Regions from separate parts of the Mesorhizobium sp. CA7 genome, predicted to be linked through region 1. Evidence: predicted binding sites of a transcription regulator. Region 1 holds the regulator's gene; each other region holds the start of a gene.
The links. Region 1 encodes PhoB, which activates phosphate uptake and scavenging genes when phosphate is short. Its sites were predicted from a motif close to TGTCATNNANCTGTCAT; they were not measured.

Region 1 (7,539 bases):
CGGTCAAACCATCACCGCGGCTGGTATATCACGCAGCCGTTAATTAGCCGGCTATCAGTTCGACTTCATGCTGCGATCTTCAGCGCCCCCGGGCCCGGAATGGCGCCTGGCGGGCATTTGCCCAAAATGATCATGCCGAGCACCTCGTCCTGGGTGACATTGGTCGTGCGCGCCGTGCCGACCACCTGGCCGTTCTTCATCACGCAGACCCGGTCGGCGAGCTCGAACACGTCGTGAATGTCGTGGCTGATCAGGAAGATGCCGATGCCGTCGGCCTTGAGCTGCTTGACCAGTTCGCCGACCTGCGCCGTCTCTTGCGGGCCGAGCGCCGCAGTCGGCTCGTCCATGATCAGGATACGGGCGTTGAACAGGATCGCGCGCGCGATCGCCACCGACTGCCGCTGTCCGCCCGACAGCTTGATAACCGGCTCCTTAAAGCGCTGGAAACGCGGATTGAGCCGGCCCATCACCTTGCGCGCCTCGGCTTCCATGGCGACGTCGTCGAGCGTGCCCCAACCGGTCATCAGCTCGCGGCCGAGGAAGAGGTTGGCCGCGGCATCGACATTGTCGGCCAGCGCCAGCGTCTGATAGATCGTCTCGACGCCGTATTTCTTGGCGTCGCGCGGATTGGAGATCGAAGCCTCCTCGCCATTGATGAATATCTGTCCGCTGTCGCGCTTGTAGGCGCCGGACAGGATCTTGATCAGCGTCGATTTGCCGGCGCCATTGTGACCGAGCAGCGCCATCACTTCGCCGGGGAAAAGATCGACAGATGCGTCGTCGACGGCGCGGATGCCGCCGAAGGCGATCGAAACGTTGCGCATGTCGACCAGCGGAACGCCGGCGGGAGCGGTCTTGTCAGCCATGATCCCTTTCCTCCCTATAGTCCTTGCTCAGACGCGCTTGCGATAGAGGGTGTCGAGCCACACCGCGACGACCAGCACGGCGCCCACGACGATGCTCTGCAGCGGTGAATCGACGCCGAGCAACACCATGCCGGACTGCAGCGACTGCATCAGCAATGCGCCCAGCATGGCGCCGAGCACGGTTCCGGAACCGCCTGCGAGCGACGTGCCGCCGATGACCGCCGCGGCGATGACCAGCAGTTCATCCAGCGTCCCCAGCGCGTTTGTCGAGGAGTTCTGCCTGGCCGACGAGATCGCCGCCGCGATCGTCGCCAGCACGCCCATGATCATGAACACCTTCATGGTGATCCAGCGCGTGTTGATGCCGGCAAGATTGGCGGCTTCCGGATTGCCGCCGATGGCAAAGACGTAGCGGCCGAATCTAGTGCGCTTGGTGACGAAGGTCATGATCAGGCCGACGGCGACCGCCATCAGGACCGGAATGGCGATACCGTGCGCGATGAACAGCCCGCCTTCGGGCACGATGATGTTGTTGGCAGCGGCGTAGCGGTTCACGATGCCGACCGGCCACGGATAGGAGTTGGCGAGCCACACCGCGCCCAGGATGACCGCGCAGGTGACCGTGGCAAGCAGCGTCTCGGCCCAGACCGGACGCAGGGGGAAGCGGAAGCGCTTGCGCTGCACGCGGCCGTTGAAATGCATGAAGATAACCGCCAGGCAGGCGACGATACCGACGGCCCAGCTCCATCTGGCGCCGATCGAGCCCGCCGGGCCGCCGCCCATCAACTGGAACGTGGCGTCGAGCGGCGCAACGGTCTGGCCGCTGGTGACCCACCAGGCAGCGCCCCGCCATACCAGCAATCCGCCCAGCGTGACGATGAAGGCCGGCACTTCGAGATAGGCGATAACGAAGCCCTGGAAGGCGCCGATGATAAGGCCGAGCGCCAGGCCGATCAGCAACGCCAGAACCCAGATCCAGGGGTTTCCCAGTTCAAGCCCGACGAAGCGAACCAGGAAATGCGCCTGGGCAAAGCCCATGACCATGCCGATCAGCCCTTCGGCCGACCCGACCGACAGGTCGATGTTGCGCATGACGATGACCAGCACCATGCCGGAGGCCATGATCGCCACGGCCGAAGACTGAACCGACAGGTTCCAGAGATTGCGCGGCGTCAGGAACGTGCGGCTGTCGAAGTCGAGCGGATTGACGCCAAGCCGCAGGCTGGAAATCACATGCAGCCCGATCCAGATGAGGAGCAGCGCACCGATCATGCCCAGCATGCGGGTGTCGAGCTCGGTCGCCTTCAGGAACCGGGCAACAGTGCCGAGTTCCGACGCTCGCGCGGTGTCCGCCGGTTGGGTAGACGTCGTGTCGGTCATGATTTCCTCCCACCGGCTTGCCGTCTGGCGCGGATGCCGGAACTCAGCCTAGAAGCTATCCGCCTGAGGCAGAACGGCAAAATCTTTTGAGAAAACGCCGCGGCTTTAAGGCAATCCCAGGAAAAGTGCGTAGCGGTTTTCCGTCCGGGATTGCGGCAACAAAAACCAGGAGCGGTTCATTGAACCGCTCCTGGCCGCGGCGCAGGTATTTTTGATCGAACGTCGGCAAGGCTCAGTTGCAGACCTGGACGCTGCCGGCGGGCACGCCCGCGCAGACCTCGTCCTTCTTGATCCAACCGGCGTCGATGACGACGTTGAGATTGTCCTTGGTGATCGCGACCGGCGTCAGGAACAGCGACTTGACGGTGTTGCCGCCGGGCGTCGTGAAGTCCTTGGCGCCGGCGATGTCGCCCATCTTCTTGCCGTCGGCGAGCTGCGAGGCGATCTCGGCGGCGTTCTTGCCGAGCTCGCGCGCGTCTTTCCACACCGACACGGTCTGCGTGCCGAGCGCGATGCGGTTGAGCGCCGCGTGGTCGCCGTCCTGGCCCGAGACCGGCACGGTGCCGGCCAGCCCCTGCGCCGTCAGCGCCGCGACAACGCCGCCGGCGGTGCCATCATTGGCAGCCACGACCGCGTCGACCTTGTTGTCGTTGGCGGTCAGGAACTGCTCCATGTTCTTCTGCGCGTTGGCCGGCAGCCAGCCGTCCGTGTAGGCCTCGCCGACATTCTTGATCTTGCCGCTGTCGATTGCGTCCTTCAGGACTTCCATGGAGCCCGCGAACAGGAAGTCGGCGTTCGGATCGGAGCCCGAGCCCTTGATGAAGACATAGTTGCCTTCCGGCTTGGCCTTGAACACCTCGCGGGCCTGCATGCGTCCGACTTCCTTGTTGTCGAAGGTCAGGTAGAACACGTCCTTGTTCTCGATCAGGCGGTCATAGCCGACGACCGGGATTCCTTCATCGAGCGCCTTCTGCACTGCCGGGCCGATTGCCGAGGCATCCTGCGCCAGGATGATCAGCGCGTTGGCGCCCTGCGAGATCAGGCTTTCGACGTCGGTCAGCTGCTTGCCCGGATTGGACTGCGCGTCGGCCGAAATATATTTGTCTCCGGCGGCCTCGATGGCGGCCTTCATCGCTGCTTCGTCGGTCTTCCAGCGCTCTTCCTGGAAATTCGACCACGACACGCCGATCACCTTGTCCTTCGCCTCGGCGACGGACGCCAGCGTCAGCGACATGGCAACGCCCGCCAGAATGGCGGCTGCAAATTTCTTCATGATATCCTCCCTGCGCCGTGCGGCGCGACCCAGACTGGCCCGAAGGCCGGCACAGAGGCTTTTTTTCGAGCCTCAAAAAAATAGTGGTCCAGCACAACAGCGCTGTCAACCGAGATTCTGATGGGTTTTGATGGGCTCAGGCATTTTTTTCGGCATCCGCAATAAATAATGACATCGCCCCTGGCTTCTGCCACAATCCCTAGCGTGTCAGCGACAGGCCATGGCATTATCACAAGGCCGCGATGACTGGGGAGGACGTGCGAAACGATGTCGGTCGGAATCCGCCACGACGATTTGCGCCGGCGCAACCGCGCCATGGTGATTTCGGCGGTACGCCGCGCCGGTCAGCCATCACGGACCGAAATTGCCGCCACCACCGGGCTCAGCCACTCGACCATTTCGGCGATCTCCGCCGACCTGATCCAGGAGGGCATTCTCACCGAAAGCAAGGCCAGCGAGCCGACGGCGTTGAAACGCGGCCGGCCGCAGATCGGCCTGGCGCTGAACCCTGAAGCCGCCGCGGTGCTGACCGTGGTGTTGTCGCTGAACTTCCTGTCGGTCGCCGTGATCGACTATGCCGGCCAAGTTGTTGCCGAGGAGCAGCAGCGCCTGGACACGCTTGTTATGCCCCGCGACGAGCTGATCGGCGAATGCGTGGCGATCGTGCGGCGCCGGCTGCAGGATCCCGACCTCGACATTGGCAGCGTCGCCCGCATCGCCATGGGCATTCAGGGCATCACCGATTCGCATGCGCGCTCCATGCTGTGGTCGCCGATAACGCCGCTGACCGACATTCCTTTCGCCGACATCCTAGAGAAGGAGTTCGGCATCTCCGCCACCATGGAGAACGACTGCAACATGATGGCGGTGGCGCTGCAATGGCGCGACCCGGAGCGCTATCGCGACGACTTCATCGCCATCCTGTTGTCGCACGGCATCGGCATGGGTCTCGTGCTCAAGGGTGCGCTGTTCACCGGCACGCATTCATCCGGCGGCGAGTTCGGCCACATGATTCACCGCCCGGGCGGGGCGCTTTGCCGCTGCGGCCGCCGCGGCTGCGTCGAGGCCTATGCTGGCAACTATGCGATCTGGCGCAGCGCCATGAAAATGAGCGAGGACGCCGAGCCGGTCGACGTCGGCGACGCCGACATGCGGGCCCTTGCCGCGAAGGCGCGCGAGAGGGACGGCCCCGAACGGGAGGCTTACCGCCGGGCCGGCGAAGCGCTTGGTTTCGGTCTCGGCAGCCTGTTCGCCCTCATCGACCCGGCGCCCGTCGCCATGGTCGGCGTCAGCGCGGCCGCCTTCGACCTGATCGAGCCGGCGCTGCGCGAGGCGATCGCCCAGACGGCCGGGGGCCAGCACTCCGAATCGATCTCCTTCGACACCGAGCCGAACGAACTGCCGCTGATCCGCGAAGGCTGCGCCATGCGCGCGCTGACCTTCGTCGACCAGGAGATTTTCGCACCCGGAGGCCAGGCAAGAGCGGGGACGGGAAAGAACGTGGCCTGAGGCAGCCTTGAAGAGGTCCGGGGACAGCAGCAGACGCTTGAAATTAGCGAAGGGAAGGCCCCGCAGCTTCGTCATTCCAGGGCGGAGCAGGAGCGAAGCTCCGTCGCGGAGACCCTGGAATCCATGCCGCTACCTCACGCGTCGAGCGCAGCGGCACAGAATTCTGGACTGTCGCAACGCATCGACATCACGGAATGGATCCTCGGGTCTGCGCTGCGTCGCTGCGCTCCTTGCTCCGCCCGTGGATGACGAAGCACAAGCGTCTCGACTAATCGCCAATGCACGCGATCCGATGCTGGAGACAGAATCCATCAGCGCCTCGGCGCCTTAGCCCTAATCTTCCCTGATCGCGTAACCTGCGCCTCGGATGGTACGTATGACGTCCGGCATGCGGCCGTTGTTGACGGCCTTGCGCAGCCGCCCGACATGGACGTCGACGGTGCGTTCGTCGATATAGATCGTCTCGCCCCAGACATTGTCGAGCAGCTGGCTGCGCGAGAACACGCGGCCGGGGTGGCGCATCATGAATTCGAGCAGCCGGAACTCGGTCGGGCCGAGCCTGATCTCGCTCTTCTTGCGGTAGACGCGGTGCGACTCGCGGTCGAGCACGATGTCGCCGACCTTGAGCACGCTGGACAGCACCTCCGGCTTGGCGCGGCGCAGCAGCGCCTTGACGCGCGCCATGAACTCCGGTGTCGAGAACGGCTTGACCAGATAGTCGTCGGCGCCGGTCGAAAGGCCGCGCACGCGGTCGCTTTCCTCGCCCCGCGCCGTCAGCATGATGATCGGCAACCGTTCGGTCTCAGGCCTCATCCTGAGACGCCGGCAGAGCTCGATGCCGGAAACCGCCGGCACCATCCAGTCGAGCACGAGCAGGTCGGGAACGTTTTCCTGAAGGCGGATTTCGGCCTCGTCGCCGCGGGTCACCACTTCGACCTGGTAACCCTCGGATTCGAGATTGTAGCGGAGCAGCACCCCAAGCGGCTCCTCGTCCTCCACCACCATGATGCGTGGCGCGATCATTGGCAGGTACCCTTCGTCAGGCCGCCGGCGCCGACATTGTCGTCTCGTCCTGCTTGGGACGATTCGCGGGCAATTGCGTGCCGGTCAGCACATAATAGGCATTCTCGGCGATGTTGGTCACATGGTCGCCGATGCGCTCGAGATTCTTGGCGCAGAACAGAAGATGCGTGCAGGCGGTGATGTTGCGCGGGTCTTCCATCATGTAGGTCAGGAGCTCCCGGAAGACGGATGTGTATTTGACGTCGATGCGCTCGTCGTCGTTGCGAAGCTTGGCCAGCGCCGTGGCGTCGCCCACCGTATATTCCTGGATCACGGCCTGGACCTGGATCAGCACCAGCTGCGCCATGGAATCGATCGAATGCGTGAGGTCGCGCGGCGCGGCGCTGACGCCGACCGAGCCGACGCGCTTGGCGATGTTCTTGGCGAGGTCGCCGATGCGTTCGAGGTCGCCCGCCATGCGGATCGAGCCGACCACATTGCGCAGGTCGTCGGCCATCGGCTGGCGCTTGGCGATCAGCGTGATGGCACGGTCGTCGAGCTCGCGCTGGCGCGCGTCCATGATGGCATCGTCGGAAACGACGCGCTGCGCCATGGCATTGTCGGTCTCGAGCAGGGCCTTGGTCGAAGCGCCGACCATCGAGCTGGCGAGATCGCCCATGTCGTTGATGAGCCGGCTGATCTGCCTCAGATCCTCGTCGAAGGAAGCGACGGTATGTTCGGCCATGATGATGTCCTCGTATGAGCTCAGCCGAAGCGGCCGGTGATGTAGTCCTGCGTGCGCTTTTCGCGGGGCGAGGTGAAGATCTTCTCGGTCCGGTCGAACTCCACCAGCTCGCCCAGATACATGAACGCCGTCTGCCGCGACACGCGCGCCGCCTGCTGCATGTTGTGGGTGACGATGACGATCGTGTAGTCGGCCTGCAGCTCGTCGATCAGTTCCTCGATCTTGGCGGTCGACAGCGGATCGAGCGCCGAGGCCGGCTCGTCGAGCAGGATGACCTCGGGCTTCACCGCAACGGTACGGGCGATGCACAGGCGCTGCTGCTGGCCGCCCGAGAGGCTGAGGCCGCTGGCGTTGAGCTTGTCCTTGACCTCGTTCCAGAGTGCTGCGCGCTTCAGCGCCTGCTCGACGCGGCTGTCCATCTCGGCCTTGCTGATCTTCTCATAGAGCCTGACGCCGAAAGCGATGTTCTCGTAGATCGACATCGGGAACGGCGTCGGCTTCTGAAACACCATGCCGATCTTGGTGCGCAGCAGGTTGAGGTCCTGCGAACGGTCGAGGATGTTCTTGCCGTCGAGCAGCACCTGGCCCTCGGCGCTCTGCTTCGGATAGAGCTCGTAGATGCGGTTGAGCACGCGCAGCAGCGTCGACTTCCCGCAGCCCGACGGGCCGATGAAGGCGGTCACGCTGCGCTCGGGCAGGGACAGGTTGATGTCCTTCAGCGCCTTCGACTGGCCATAGTAGAAATTGAGGTTCTTGACCTCGAT
Region 2 (7,539 bases), on a different contig from region 1:
GCAAATATGCCGAATAACGGCGGGTGCTCTTGCACTAAAGAACAATAAGCCACGCTTTTCGGCAATTCCAGACGCGCTAGATTGTATTGTGGGTCGGAGATAGGCAGTTCTTCGAATGAAGAGCAGGAGCTGTATATGGTAACAAGCGAGCCAGACAGTGTCCGCGTAAAAACCGTTAATGGCCAATGGATCGTGCGCGTCGTCGACGGCGGCAGGCTGAAGCAGCAAGTGTTCGACATTCACGCGCAGGCCGAGATCTTCGCCGAGGAGGAGCGGCTGCGATTGGGGCTGCCGGGCGAGCCGCCGGCCGAAGAGCCAGTCGGACCGCTCCCACACGGGCGGGCTCGCTGACGGGCGAGGAGTAGCCGGACCACGCCAATCGCTGAGGTCGGAACAGACCTATCCCTGATGCTCGGCTCTGAGCCTCTCTTTCATCCGTTCAAGCGCCGGCGGACCGCCGGCCGCCAGATCGTTGGCGACCCGGGCCAACTTATCGTCGGCCTTGCGGTATTTGCTGCCCCAGGCGCCGAGCGTTGCCAGAACCGGCAAAAGGTCGATGCCGGCCTCGGTCAGCCGGTAGATCGCCTTCAGACCGTGGCTCGGGTCGTCGCTGCGGGTGAGGATGCCTTCGTCGACCAGCGTCTGCAGCCGCTCGGCCAGCGTGCGCGACGAGATGCCTTCGTCGGATTGCAGGAACTCGCGAAAGTGCCTTTTCCCGGCGAAGGCCAGGTCGCGAATGATGAGCAGCGTCCAGCGGTCGCCGAGCAGTTCGAGCGAGAGGCTGATCGGGCAGCCGGATCGTTCCTTGGTCGACATCAGTATGGTTCCATTTTTAAATCACTTTACTATTGACATCGTTCTTGCCTTGCGTCAAATGGTTCCAGAAGTAAATCATTTGACGAGAGGAGATCGATATGAACCGGCAAGTCAATCGTACGATGGTGGTCGTCGGCGCAACCAGCGAAGTGGGCGCCGAGGTCTCGGCCAGACTGACCGGCGCAGGGCACAAGGTGCGCGGCATCGCCCGTAGCCTCGGCGTCGCACTCGACGATCAGGCGGCGCTCGACGCTGCCTTCTCGGGTGCCGACAGCGCTTACGTGATGATCCCCTTCGATGTCACCGCGCCCGATCTGCATCACTTTGAGGACGAGGTCGGCGCACGGCTGGCATCCTCCATCGCGAAGGCGGGCCTGCGCCGGATCGTGCTGCTCAGCGGCCTCAATGCCCATCTCAGAATGGGTACCTCGCTTGGCGCCGCGCTGATGGAAAAGCGGCTTGCCGCGCTGGGCCTGGAGGAACTCGTCTATCTGCGCGCCTCCTTCTTCATGGAGAATTTCATCAAGGGCATGGGCTTCGTCGAGCAGGCGGCGTCCGGCGTCTTCGCCTCGCCCTTCCGCGGCGACCTGCCTATGCCGCTGATTGCCGCCAAGGACGTTGGCGAACGCGCCGCCGCTCTATTGAATGCCGAACACTTTCCGATCCAGCGTGTTGTCGAATTGCACGGCGGCGGCTCCTACACGTTCGAACAGGCCACCGAGATCCTGGGCAGGGCGATCGGCAAGGAGGTCGCCTACCATGAAGTGCCGTTCGCCGATGCGCGGGCCGGTATGGTCGCCAATGGCATATCGGCGAGTTTTGCCGATGCGCTGGGCGAGACGGCGGCAAGCTTCAACAGAGGCGAGCGCTGGGCGCTGGAAGCACCCTCAGCCGAAAATGCCACCCCGACCAGCTTCGAAGCCTGGGCGCAGGCTTTCGCCCGCTCGCCCGCCGCGGCGCGAGTCGTCACAGGCAGCAATTCCTGACCAGGGAGACCGGACATGAGAAAGCTCATCCTGCAGATGCAGATATCGGTCGACGGTTTTGTCGGCGCCGACGAGGACCGTCGCTGGCAACTCTGGGAGTGGGGCGACGACAGCGCCTGGGACGAGGAGCTTAAACGGGACTTCAACGCCGTTTTCACGACCATCGATACCATCCTGTTGAGCCGCAAGATGGCTGAGGAAGGCTATCTGACCCATTGGGGCAACGCGGCGAGGAAATATCCGAAGGACCGCTTCTTTGCCTTCGCCCAGCGCATCGTCGAGGCCGAAAAGGTGGTGGCGAGCGATAAGCTCGGGGCCTCGCGCTGGGAACGAACGCGGGTCGTAAGCGGCGACTTGCTGCGTGAGGTCAACGCGCTGAAGCAAGGCGAGGGCGGCGACATCGCCGTGTTCGGCGGCGCCGGCTTCGCCTCGGCGCTGATCGCCGCCGGCCTTGTCGACGAGTTCCAGCTCTTCATCAATCCGGCCGTTCTGGGCAGCGGCCGCCGCATCTTCGACAAGGGCGGCTTTGGCAGGCTGAGGCTCCTCGGCTCCAGGCCCTATGCCAGCGGCATGGTGGTGAGCCGCTACGCGCCGGCGAGGTGAGAAGGCAATCGATGGGAGATCGCTCTGCCTGAATCAATCTGGCAGCGGCTTCCTAACTACCTGTCTGGCCTGCCTTTCTCGGATGGCTTGGCAACCGCCCCCGCTGACCAGCCGCAGCTGCACGCCTGGCGTGATGGACCGCTGCCAAGCGGCGCGGCCGTTACCCACGGCGGCAAACCAGCGGGCTTCGCACGATGTCAGGCCGATAAGCACCCGGCCGGCATATTCGGCCGGCGCGCCATTGGCCGCATCGAGCACCGTCCAGCTGCTGCCAGGCGGCTCCTGCACCGGGACGAACCTCATCGGAGACTCCATCTGTGAAGAGATGGGCAATATAGCAGGCGCGACTTGGCGTTCCTATGACGTGGTTCACATTGGCACACATTTACGGTGGATAGCGCCGCTGCGGCTGCAAGCCACCAATCTCCTTGGCTGCTTGCCCTACTGCCCCGCTTGGTCGGCGTCGGTCAGCGTGCCGAGGAAGGCGACGATGTCGTCGATCTCGGCATCGGTCAGCGCCGGCTTGTCGCCGGGCTTTTTGCCGTTGAAGGGCGGGTCCGTGTTGAGGTTTCCCCAGTAAGCCTTTGGCAGATCGTCGAATTTGTCGACCGTTCCGTCCGCCTTCTTCGGATACCAGCGCCCAGGATCCGTATCGCGGCTGGCGTAGAAGGCGACCGCGTCGCGCAGCGTGTGGAAATAGCCGTTGTGGAAGAAGCTTTTCCGCAAGGCAACGTTGCGCAGCGTCGGTGTCTTGAACAGGCCGCAATATTCGACGCGGTCCTTGAGATCGGTGCGCAGCGGACCGCACAGGCCGAGATCGACATAATTGGGATCGGCATTGGCGGGGATCGCCGGGTTGCGCGGCACGGCAATCGCGATCAGGCCGTAATCGGTGAATTGCGGCGGCTCGCCGTCATTGGCCGGTTCGCTGAGATGACAGCTCGCGCAATTGCCCTTCGCTGCGTCCTCGAACAGCATGCGACCGCGCAATTCCTGCGCGGAAAGCTGCGCCTTGCCGGCGAGGAAGGCGTCGTAGCGGCTGGAATAGGGATAGAAATCGGCGCTGCTCTGCTCGAAGGTGCCGAGCGCTTCCACAGCGGCGTCGAAGGCGTCTTGCGGATGGTCGAAGACATCGGCGCCGAAGGCCGCCTTGAAGGCGCCGGCATAAGGCGCGTTGCGCAGGCTGGCGACCACCTGGGCCGCGTCCTTATTGCCCATCTCGAAGGACGACAGCAGCGGGATTCTTGCCTGGTCCTTGCCGTGGTCGGCGCGGCCGTCCCAGGTCAGCCCCCCGGTCGGGCCACTGTCGACGCTTTCGTCGCCTTCGTCCTCGGAGTCGTAGAAGTGCTCGGTGAAGGCGGGCGCCGCCTGCAGGTAGCGCAGTGACGGCACGGCGCGAACGCCGGGCTGGTCAAGATTGGCTCCGCCCATTTCGACCGGTGCCGCCGAGGCCGGCCCGAAAGCGTGGTTGGGATCATGGCAGGAGGAGCAGGCCTGCTTGCCCGAGGCCGAGAGCGACGGATCAAAGAACATCTGTCGCCCCAGCGCCGTCAGCGCCTCTGCGCGGGCGAAGGCTTCCTGCCGCGTCATCGGGCCGGGATGGACACCGGATGGCTCCTCGGTGTTGGCGGGCGCGGTGGAGGCGACGATCGTGGCCGCTGCAATGGCGATCGCGTGATTTTTCCGACGTCCCATCGTCTTCGGCGATATCCCTGATTTCTTCGCCCGGTTTCTTTGGCGGCGTAAGGATCGAGTGCAACGGATTGATGACCGGTCTTCTCGCTCACGAAACCGTGTTCGGCCGGGGCCGAACTGTCACAAAGGTGACAAGGCGTCGAAGTAGCTGGGCATTGATGCAGTTGCGTTCCTGCATTGCCGTCCTCCAGCCATTCCCAAGCCACGAGGCATTTTCCAATGATCCGGTCCTTTCTCTCCCTTTGCCTCGCCTCCACGGCGCTGGCATCGCTCTCTGCTGCTGCCCAAGCGGCGCCTGCCGGTTACGACAAGATCGACACCGTCGTCGTCATCTACGCCGAGAACCGCAGCTTCGATAATCTCTATGGCGGCTTCCCCGGCGCCAACGGCTTGGCCAACGTTTCGCCTGAACAGGCGCGCCAGCTCGACCGCGACGGCAAGCCGCTTTCCGAACTGCCGCCGGCCTGGGGCGGACTGACCGGCAAGGGCGTCACGCCGGCGGTGACGGAGGCGCAGAGCGCGCATCTGCGCAACGCGACATTCGCCATCGACGATCCCAAGGGCTTCAACGAGAATACCGGCGTCATCACCCATGATCTGTGGCATCGTTTCTATCAGGAGCAGATGCAGATCGACGGCGGCCGGAACGACAAGTTCGTTGCCTGGGCCGATTCCGGCGCGCTGGTGATGGGCCATTATGACGGCTCGATCCTGCCGATGTGGGCGATCGCCAAAAAATACGTGCTGGCGGACAATTTCTTCCAGGGCGCCTTCGGCGGCTCCTTCCTCAACCATTTCATGCTGGCCTGCGCCTGCGTGCCTTACTATCCAAATGCCGACACCAGCCCAGTGAAGGCCCAGATTGCCGTCGTCGAGCCGGATGGCGTGACGCTGAAACCGGCCGACAATTCGCCGCCCTCGGCGCTGGGCGGCGTGCCGAAATTCACCAATGACGGCGCCATCACGCCCGACTTCTACGCCGTCAACACCATGCAGCCGCCTTACCAGCCAAGCGCCAACAAGCCGGCCGAGGGTGGCGACAAGGCGCTGGCCGATCCGGCGCAGCCGACCACGCTGCCGCCGCAGCACGAGATCACCATCGGCGATCTGCTGTCGCTCAAGGGCATTTCCTGGGCGTGGTATTCGGGTGCCTGGCAGGCGGCGCTCGACGGCAAGAACGCGACGCCCGTGCCGAACTTCCAGTTCCACCACCAGCCCTTCAACTATTTCGCGGCTTATGCGCCGGGCACGGCCGCGCGGGCCGAGCACCTCAAGGACGGCGGGCTCGGCGGCACTGAGTTCATCAAGGCGATCGATGACGGCAAGCTGCCGGCGGTCTCTTTCTACAAGCCGCAGGGCAACCTCAACGAACATGCCGGCTATGCCGACGTGACCTCCGGCGACCAGCACCTGGCCGACCTCGTCGCGCATCTGGAGAAGAGCCCGCAATGGGCCCATATGCTGGTGGTCGTCACCTATGACGAGAATGGCGGTTTCTGGGATCACGTCGCGCCGCCCAAAGCCGATCGCTGGGGCCCGGGCAACCGCATCCCCGCCTTCATCATCTCGCCCGATGCGAAGATGGGGATGGTCGATCACACGCAGTACGACACGACTTCGATCCTGCGCTTCATCACCGCCCGCTACGACCTGCCTGTGCTGCCCGGCATCGTCGCCCGCGACAAGGCGCTGCGCAACAACGACCAGCCGCCGATGGGCGATCTGACGGCAGCGCTCGACCTGACGAAGTAGCCTCTCAGAACCCGGGTTCCTCGCCCCCGCCAGAGCCGGGGGCGAGGTGTCCGCAAAGTGGACGGCGAGGGGGCTTCGCAGGGCGCTCCCCCTCTCCGTCTCGGCTTCGCCGAGCCACCTCTCCCCGATTTCATGGAGGCGAGGAAACGCCAATCGCCCACGGCCTGCCTCGGCGATTGCCTCAGTGAATTCCCGTCCGCTATCAATGGCCTCCAAACTGGAGGCGACACGATGGCAGACTTGAAAATCAGGACCCGCAATGCCGGCGCGCTTGCCGTCCTGCCGCCGGGCGGCCTGCCAGCGGTCACCACCCCGACCGGTGGCACGGTCGATGTGGTCACGCAGGTCAGCGCGCCCGGCTTCAGCCCGCTCGACCTGCTCCATGCTTCTTTAGCCGCCTGCATGGTGCTCAGCGCCCGCATCGCCGCCACCCGCCTCGGCGTCGCCGACCGGCTCGGCGAGGTGAGGGCGGATGTCAGCGGCGAGAAGGCGAAGGACGAGCCCTCGCGGGTCGAGGCATTCATCGTCAAACTGGAGATCACCGGCGATCTTGATGCCGCAATGAAAGAACGGATCCTGGCGGACGCGGAAAACATCTGCACCGTCTCCAACACGCTGCGCGGCGCGCCGGCGCTTCGTTTCACGCTGGGGTGAGCGCAATGGCGTATCTTTCGCCGATCGACTACGCGACCGCCTCGGACGACATCCGCGCCGAGCACGACCGCGAGCTCGCGCTGCGCGGCCGCATGACCAACATGAAGCGCATCCTGCTCCACTCGCCGGCCGCCCACCGCATCTACGCCGAATGGTTCACGCTGCGCGACCTTCTCAAGCCCACACTCGACGACCGCGCCATCTGGCTGTTGTCGAAAGCGGTCGCCGAAACGATGCGCGCCGAGATTCCCGTGACGTTCTTTCGCCGCGCATTGATCGAGAACGGGCTCGACCCCGAAGCGATCGAACCGACCGCCGACGAGACGCTGCTGATCTCCTTCGGCATGGCAATCGCCGCCGATGCCAATGCCGTCCCGGCAGAAACCTGGGCCGCACTCAAGGCGCGCTACGACGAGACGCTGCTCGTCAACCTCACCGCCTTCGCCGGCATCATGGTGGCGACCTGCATATTCACCAATGCGGTGAAGGTGGATCTCGATCCGGAGCTGGAGATGTATCGGAGGCAGTGAGGCGCGACTTCTCCTTCTCCCCCTGTGGGAGAAGGTGGATCGGCGCGTTAGCGCCGAGACGGATGAGGGGTGTTCCAGCTTGGCGATAAGATTGAAATCGCCGCCGCCTCATTCCTTCCAGCACCCCTCATCCGACCTCGCTGCGCGAGGCCACCTTCTCCCACAAGGGGAGAAGGGAAAGCCGGCGCCCACCCCCGCAGGAATCGGGTGGCCGATGCTCATCCTTCGCCCCACTTTGACACCAAGCGAAGGAGCCAACCCATGACCATCCATTCCCTCAACACCAAACGCGCCAGCCGCTCCGCCGAATCCCGCGTCGCAGCACAAGATTGGCGCGCGCTGATCTCTGAACTCAACGCCCATGGCTGTGCCGTCATGCCCGGCATGCTGTCGGCGGAAGAATGCGCCGATATCGCCGCGCTCTACCCGCATGAAGAGCATTTCCGCAGCCATGTCGTGATGGCGCGCCACGGCTTCGGCAAGGGCGAATATCGGTATTTCAA
Region 3 (7,539 bases), on a different contig from region 1:
ACGCTGGTCGACGGCACCGACATCGCCAATTGGGAAAAGGCGATAAGGCCGAACACCAAGCTGTTCTTCCTGGAAAGCCCGACCAACCCGACGCTGGAGGTGGTCGACATCGCGGCCGTCGCCAGGCTCGCCAATTCGATCGGCGCCAGGCTGATCGTCGACAATGTCTTCGCCACGCCGCTGCAGCAGAAGCCCCTGCTGCTCGGCGCCCATATCGTCGTCTATTCGGCGACCAAGCACATAGACGGCCAGGGCCGCTGCCTGGGCGGCGTCATCCTGTCGGACAAGAAGTGGATCGACGAGAACCTGCACGACTATTTCCGCCACACCGGTCCCAGCCTGTCGCCCTTCAACGCCTGGACGCTGCTCAAAGGCCTGGAGACGCTGCCGCTGCGCGTGCGTCAGCAGACCGAGAGCGCCGGCAAGATCGCGGATTTCCTTGCCGGCCGACCGGAGATCGCCCGTGTCATCTATCCGGGTCGCGCCGATCATCCGCAAGCGGATATCGTCAAGAAGCAGATGTCGGGAGGCTCGACGCTGATCTGCCTCGACGTCAAAGGCGGCAAGCAGGCGGCCTTTGCCTTCCAGAACGCGCTCGACATCGTGCTGATCTCGAACAATCTCGGTGACGCCAAGAGCCTGATCACCCATCCGGCGACGACGACGCACAAGAACCTGAGCGACGAGGCCCGCGCCGAGCTCGGCATCGGGCCAGGCACGCTGAGGCTCTCCGTCGGCCTGGAGGACAGCGACGATCTGCTGGAAGACGTGGAACAGGCGCTGAAGGCAGCAAAATAGAAGCCTGAGAACGCCGCGGCCCGAGCCTTCCAGAGCCGCAATTCCGGACGGAAAACCGTTTCACACTTTCCTGGAATTGCTCTAGGCGAGCTCCTCCAGCTCGGTCATCGCCTTGGTGCGGATGGTCATGGCGTTGCCACGCCATTCGACGGCGCCGCCGAACCAGGCGCGCGCCCAGATGGCCGGCAGCAGGGCATCGCGCACAATCATCGCGGTGACGCTGCGTGGCGACAGGTACCAGCCCTTCGCAAAGGCCAGCAGCCATTCCGGCAGGTAGGCGATCGCCAGCACGCCCAAGGCCGTCGTGGGCAGGCTGACGCCGGCGCTTGCTGCCGCAATCAGCGCCAGCAGCAGCGGCACCGCAGCGCCAGTCAGGATCTCCGGCGCGAAGAACAGCGGAAAGGTCACCCGCCGCAGCCGCGCCCAGCGCGTCTGGCGCGACCAGATCTCGGCGAAGCTGCGCAGTCCAAGCGGCTGCTCGAATGGCGAGGCGACGAGGTTGACGTTGAGCCCCAGGCCGTTGACCAGCTTGGTGGCCGCCGCGTCCTCGGCGATCTCGGCGGCCAAAGCCTGGATGCCGCCATTGGCATCGAGCATCGGCTTGTTCCACAGCATGCTCTTGCCCTGGGCGAAGCCAAGGCCAAGCGCCTCGCCGGCATACTGCCAACGCGCCTGCAGCGTGTTGAGGAAGGCGCATTCGACTTCGGCCCAAAACCCGTCCGGCCGCGAGCCGATCGGCGTCGAGCAGACGAGGCCGGTATCCGGCCGCCATGCCGCCATCAGGTGCTGGACATAGTCTCTCGGCATCAGCACGTTGGAATCGGCGAGAATCACCCAATCGTGTCGCGCCGCCTGCCAGCCCTTGACGCAGTTGTTGAGCTTGGGATTGGCGCTGACGCGATCATCGCCGATCAGCAGCCGCGCAGGAATTTTGGGGTGGCGCGCGATCGCCGCATCGATCAGCTTGACCACCGGGTCTTCGGCATGCGCGACGCAGAAGATCAGCTCGTAGCGCGGCCAATCGAGCGAGAAGGCGCGCAGCAAGGTTTCCTGCGTGAACGGCTCGACGCCACGCGACGGCACGATGATGGAGACCGGCGGCCGCGCGCCGGGGGGCGGCGCGATGACATGCCGCTGCTTCAGCTGCGACGAGGCGAGCAGGATGCTGGCGAGATTGAAGGAAAGAAGCGCTGACGAAGCCAGGCCGGCTGCGATAGTCAGTTCCATCGAGATCTGGTCACTCCCGACAGAGAGTTTCACCGTTTCACGCAAACGGCGACCCACTCCATCTCCTTGTTTTCACGCGATTCCGGACGGAAGGCTACGGCGAAGGCGCCGAGCCTAACCGCTCGCGCTTTTCCTGGAATTGTTTTAGGCCGCACGCGGCCGTTTCAACTGTTTACAGAGCGTCCGAGTCGCCCGGCAGATTTGTGCACACCAACATTGTCATGTGTCACTTAAATGACATTGTTTTTCGGCACCTGCGCTTACAAGGCTGGCAGGATGGTCGGCGCTGCGTCTATCAAGAGCGGAGCGTGACATATTTTCCGCGGCGGCAACCGGAGTGGCCCATGTATCGCGCAGTGACGCGCAACATCGAAGTGCTGGTCAGGCCCTTCTATCTGGAGGACCGCTCCGATCCCTCCGAGAACCGCTATGTCTGGGGCTATCAGGTGACGATCGACAACCGCTCCGACGAGTTCGTGCAGCTTGTGTCGCGCTACTGGCACATCACCGACGGTCAGGGCCGGGTCGAGGAGGTGCGCGGCGCCGGCGTCGTCGGCGACCAGCCGGAACTCAATCCCGGCGACAGCTACCAGTACACCTCGGGCTGCCCGCTCTCGACGCCATCGGGCATCATGGTCGGCCATTACACGATGCGCAACGGCCGCGGCGAGACGTTCGATATCGCCATTCCGGCTTTCTCGCTCGACATGCCAGGGACAAGGCGCACGGTGAATTAGACGTCGACGACAGCCTCTTTCTCCCCGTTTCACGGGGAGAAATGCCCCGGCAGGGCAATGACGGGCGGCGCCGGCCTTCTGAGATTTTCCTTGAGGCGGACGACCGCGTCGCCAGCGTGTCGCTATGATCGCCAACGTTGGCGCCGCCCCTCATCCGCCCTTCGGGCACCTTCTCCCCGTGGAACGGGGAGAAGGAAGAGAGCTCACTTCGCGAATTCAGCTGGGTCGAAGTCGTATTGGGTCGAGCAGAACTCGCAGGCGACATGGATGCCGCCCTCCTCGGTCGATTCCTTGATCTCCTCAGCCGAAAAGCCTTCGAGAATGCCGCGGATCTTGTCGCGCGAGCAGGAGCACTGGTCGGCGACAGGGACGCCGCGGAAAACGCGCACGCCGTGTTCGTGGAACAACCGGTAGAGCAACCGCTCGGCGCCCACCGTCGGGTCGATCAACTCGGTCGGCTCGATCGTGCCGAGCAGCGCCAGCAACTCCTGCCAGGAATTGTCGGCCGGCTGGTCCGCAACGTCACGCGGATCGCCGTCGCCACCGGAAATATCGGGAACGCGCATGCGCTCCGGCGATCGCGGCAGGAATTGCGCCAGGATGCCGCCGGCGCGCCACTGCTCGCGCGCGCCGGCCGGGCCGGGCGTGACCAGCTTGGCGACCGACATCTTGATATCGGTCGGGATCTGCTCCGACTGCCGGAAATAGGTGCGCGCGGCATCCTCGAGCGAGGTGCCGTCGAGCTGGACGATGCCTTGGTAGCGCTGCGTATGCGCGCCCTGGTCGATCGTCAACGCCAAGACGCCGTCGCCGAGCAGCGTCTGCTGCGAGGTCTCGCTGGCGGCGGTCAGCGCCTGCAGCCGGTCGGCATCGAAGCGCGCATAGGCGCGCAGCGCATGCGGCGTGGTGAAATCGGCCACCAGCATGTCGACCGGACCGTCGGTGCGGGTCTGCAGGATGAACTTGCCTTCGAACTTCAGCGAGGTGCCGAGCAGCACGGTGAGCACGCAGGCTTCCGCCAGCAGGCGGGCGACCGGCTCGGGGTAATCGTGGCGGCTCAAGATAGCGTCGAGCATCGGCCCAAGCTGCACGGTGCGGCCGCGCACATCGAGCGGCGCGACCTCGTAAGGCACGACGTGATCGTCGCCGGCAAAGCCGAATTCACCGAGTTGGGGTTTATGCTCAGCCAAGGTCTGGGTTTCCAACATGACAATACTCCGGGGCGCAGCCATGCCGCCCGGTGAGCCGCATGCGTCGAAGCGCGTTCAATTTACGTGATGGCCCGCAAATAGGCATCACATGTCCCCAGATCAAGTTGAGCCCGATCGGGCCGGAAGCGGTCAGGTCCAGCCCTTCTCACGCGCCCAGACACCAGGCCAGCACCGCCTTCTGGGCGTGCAGCCGGTTCTCGGCCTCGTCGAAGACCACCGAATGCGGCCCGTCGATCACCTCGTCGGTGACCTCCTCGCCGCGATGCGCGGGCAGGCAGTGCATGAACAATGCATCGGGCTTGGCTTTTGCCATCAGCGCCGCATTGACCTGATAGGGCAGGAAGACATTGTGGCCGCGGGCGCGATGCTCCTGGCCCATGGAGACCCAGCTGTCGGTGACGACGCAGTCGGCCTGGTCGACGGCTTCCTCGGCGGACCTGGAAAACCGGACCTTGCCGCCATTGGCTTTCGACCAGTCGACATATTTCTCGAAAGGCTCGCTGCCTTCCGGCACCGCGACATTGAGGTTGAAGCTAAACCGCGCCGAGGCCTCCAAGAGCGAATGCAGCACATTGTTGCCGTCGCCGGTCCAGGCGAAGGTCTTGCCGGACACCGGACCGCGATGCTCCTCAAAGGTCATGATGTCGGCCATGAGCTGGCAGGGATGCGTGTCGTCGGTCAGCCCGTTGATGACCGGAACGGTGGCGTTCTCGGTGAGCTCCAGCAGCCGGTCGTGCGAGGTGGTGCGGATCATGATGGCGTCGACGTAGCGCGACAGCACTTTCGCCGTGTCGGCGATGGTCTCCGAGCGGCCGAGCTGCATCTCGGTGCCGGTCAACATGATGGTCTCGCCGCCGAGCTGGCGCATGCCGACATCGAAGGACACGCGCGTGCGCGTCGACGGCTTGTCGAAGATCATGGCCAGCACCTTGCCATCGAGCGGTTTTGAACGCTCACCTGCCTTGAGCCTGGTCTTTCGCGCCACCGCGTCGTCCAGCATGATGCGCAGGTCGCCCGCGGAAACGGCGGACAGATCGGTGAAGTGGCGAACACTCATCGGCAGGTTCCAGAAATTATTTGGCGGCTTCGGCGGCAATCGCGTCGGTCAGGCGCTTGGCGCCGCCGCGAATGCGCTCCAGCGCCACGCCGATCTCCTCGTCGGTGACGGTGAGCGGCGGCAGGAGGCGGATGACGTTGTCGCCCGCCGGCACGGCAAGCAGGTGCTGGTCGCGCAGCGCCATGTTCACCTTGGCGTTGGGCATGGCGCATTTCAGGCCGAGCATAAGGCCGGTTCCCCTGATGCCCTCGATGACGTCGGGGAATTCATCGGCCACCGCCGCAAGGCCCTGCTTCAGAAGCAGCGCCTTGCGCTGGACGTCCTCGAGGAAGCCGTCGGCCAGCACCACGTCGAGCACGGCGTTGCCGACGGCCATCGCCAGCGGATTGCCGCCGAAGGTGGTGCCGTGCACGCCGGCCGTCATGCCGGTCGCCGCCTCGTCGGTGGCAAGGCAGGCACCCATCGGAAAGCCGCCGCCGATGCCCTTGGCGATCGCCATCAGATCGGGCGTGACGCCTGACCATTCATGCGCGAACAGCTTGCCGGTGCGGCCAATGCCGCACTGGACCTCGTCGAAGATCAAAAGCAGGCCGTGCCTGTCGCAGAGTTGCCGCAGCCGCTTCAGCGATTGCGTCGGCACCGGGCGTATGCCGCCCTCGCCTTGCACCGGCTCGATCAGGATCGCCGCGGTCTCCGGCGTGATCGCCTTTTCAGCGGCGTCGATGTCGTCGAAAGCCACCTGGTCGAATCCCTCGACCTTCGGGCCGAAGCCTTCGAGATATTTGTACTGGCCGCCGGCGGCGATCGTCGCCAGCGTGCGGCCGTGAAAGGCGCCCTCGAAGGTGATGATGCGAAAGCGCTCGGGATGGCCCTTGACGAATTGATAGCGCCTGGCCGTCTTGATGGCGCATTCCAGTGCCTCGGCACCGGAATTGGTGAAGAACACCTTGTCTGCAAAGGTCGCCTCAGTCAGCCGCTCGCCCAGCCGGCGCTGTTCCGGGATCTCATAGAGGTTGGAGACGTGCCACAGCTTGGCGGCCTGCTCGGTGAGCGCCGCGACCAGATGCGGATGGCCGTGGCCCAGCGAATTCACCGCGATGCCGCCGGCGAAGTCGAGATATCGCTCGCCCTTGTCGGTGACCAGCCAGGTCCCCTCCCCGCGGTCGAAAGCCAGGGGTGCGCGGGCAAAGGTCTCGTAAAGCGCCGAACCGCTCATTATATGCGTCTCCGGAACCGGAAATCAAAAAAGCCGCCAATGCGGCGGCCTTTGCGGCTTATCATGTTTTTCGGCCATGAAGTCAACGAAAACGTCACGCAGAAGCGCGTGGCAAGCCCCTGACGCCACGTCGGCTCATAAGTAGGCCGGCAAGTTGGGGAAAACCGAAAAAACCGAATCGTGTTGCCCTGGGGACTCTTGTCACCGAGTCAGCGCATAAGGTATTTGTAGTCGAGAAATAACTAGATTTCGTGCGGCGGACCTAATCACCCGGTATATGTGGTGTTGTTTGCCCGGCGAGAGCCGGGGGCGGGAAAGGATTCTGACTGCCGTACGCCTCAGCAGGAGCGCGGTCTCATGAACTGGACTGACGAGCGGGTCGAACTTCTCAGGAAATTGTGGTCGGAGGGTCTGAGCGCCAGCCAGATCGCCGCACAGCTCGGCGGGGTGAGCCGCAACGCCGTCATCGGCAAGGTGCATCGCCTGAGGCTGTCGGGCCGGGGCCGCGCAACGGCTGCTCCGGCGCGCCAGAAGAAGGCGACGCAAGGCGCCTCGATGCAGAAATCGGTGACCCGCGCCGCGAGTGCCACGCGTCACGTGACCACCACCATCGGCGCCACCGCGCTGCAGGTGCAGTTCGACGCCGAGCCGGTCGCGCGCCACTATATCCGGCCGGTCGAGAACGTGGTCGTGCCGATCTCGCGGCATCTGCAGCTCGTCGAGCTGACCGAACGCACCTGCAAATGGCCGAACGGCGATCCGCTGTCGGAAGACTTCAACTTCTGCGGCAACGACGCCGCCGAAACGGGACCCTATTGCAAGTATCATTCGCGGGTGGCGTTCCAGCCGGCCGGGGAGCGGCGCAGGGCGCGCTGAGCGAATAGCGAATAGCGAATAGCGAATAGAACTGGATAGAGTTTCACGAAAAGGGCAACTTATTTCCCCTACTCGCTACTCCCTATTCGCTACTCGCTCCTTACTCCCCTACTCCCTACTCCCTCCCTTCACAGCCATCCATTCTTCTTGAACCGCCAGTACAGGAACGCGCAGATGAGCGCGATCGCCACCAGGACGGCCGGATAGCCGTATTCCATCTTCAGTTCCGGCATGTCGGAGAAGTTCATGCCGTAGATGCCGGCGAAGGCCGTGGGCACCGCCAGAATGGCGGCCCATGAGGCGAGCTTCTTGGATATTGCGGTTTCCTGGCTCTGCCCGACCAGCAGACTGGCTTCGAAGGCGAAGGCCAGAACCTCGCGCAGGGAGTCGATCTTTTCCTGCACGGTGCGAATGTGG

Region 2: LB552_RS23060 (acid phosphatase) is a predicted target of PhoB. The motif match lies at 4,161-4,177, and genes of this name have one in related genera.
Region 3: LB552_RS06750 (ceramide glucosyltransferase) is a predicted target of PhoB. The motif match lies at 2,249-2,265, and genes of this name have one in related genera.

What each region holds. Positions count from the first base shown of each region.
Region 1 covers NZ_JAIUHH010000022.1:16,769-24,307, forward strand. The annotation lists gene LB552_RS26470 (ATP-binding cassette domain-containing protein) at 66-866, opposite strand; gene LB552_RS26475 (sugar ABC transporter permease) at 894-2,246, opposite strand; gene xylF (D-xylose ABC transporter substrate-binding protein) at 2,479-3,519, opposite strand; gene LB552_RS26485 (ROK family protein) at 3,787-5,028, shown strand; gene phoB (phosphate regulon transcriptional regulator PhoB) at 5,362-6,051, opposite strand; gene phoU (phosphate signaling complex protein PhoU) at 6,068-6,775, opposite strand; gene pstB (phosphate ABC transporter ATP-binding protein PstB) at 6,796-7,539, opposite strand, start outside.
Region 2 covers NZ_JAIUHH010000016.1:55,041-62,579, reverse strand. The annotation lists gene LB552_RS23090 (hypothetical protein) at 136-351, shown strand; gene LB552_RS23085 (winged helix-turn-helix transcriptional regulator) at 400-816, opposite strand; gene LB552_RS23080 (NmrA family NAD(P)-binding protein) at 915-1,802, shown strand; gene LB552_RS23075 (dihydrofolate reductase family protein) at 1,818-2,405, shown strand; gene LB552_RS23070 (hypothetical protein) at 2,439-2,708, opposite strand; gene LB552_RS23065 (cytochrome-c peroxidase) at 2,847-4,100, opposite strand; gene LB552_RS23060 (acid phosphatase) at 4,320-5,852, shown strand; gene LB552_RS23055 (OsmC family protein) at 6,084-6,506, shown strand; gene LB552_RS23050 (hypothetical protein) at 6,512-7,036, shown strand; gene LB552_RS23045 (2OG-Fe(II) oxygenase) at 7,298-7,539, shown strand, end outside.
Region 3 covers NZ_JAIUHH010000002.1:419,948-427,486, reverse strand. The annotation lists gene LB552_RS06755 (O-succinylhomoserine sulfhydrylase) at 1-798, shown strand, start outside; gene LB552_RS06750 (ceramide glucosyltransferase) at 880-2,025, opposite strand; gene apaG (Co2+/Mg2+ efflux protein ApaG) at 2,370-2,762, shown strand; gene LB552_RS06740 (Hsp33 family molecular chaperone) at 2,966-3,994, opposite strand; gene argF (ornithine carbamoyltransferase) at 4,119-5,030, opposite strand; gene LB552_RS06730 (aspartate aminotransferase family protein) at 5,047-6,246, opposite strand; gene LB552_RS06725 (GcrA family cell cycle regulator) at 6,604-7,122, shown strand; gene LB552_RS06720 (magnesium and cobalt transport protein CorA) at 7,251-7,539, opposite strand, start outside.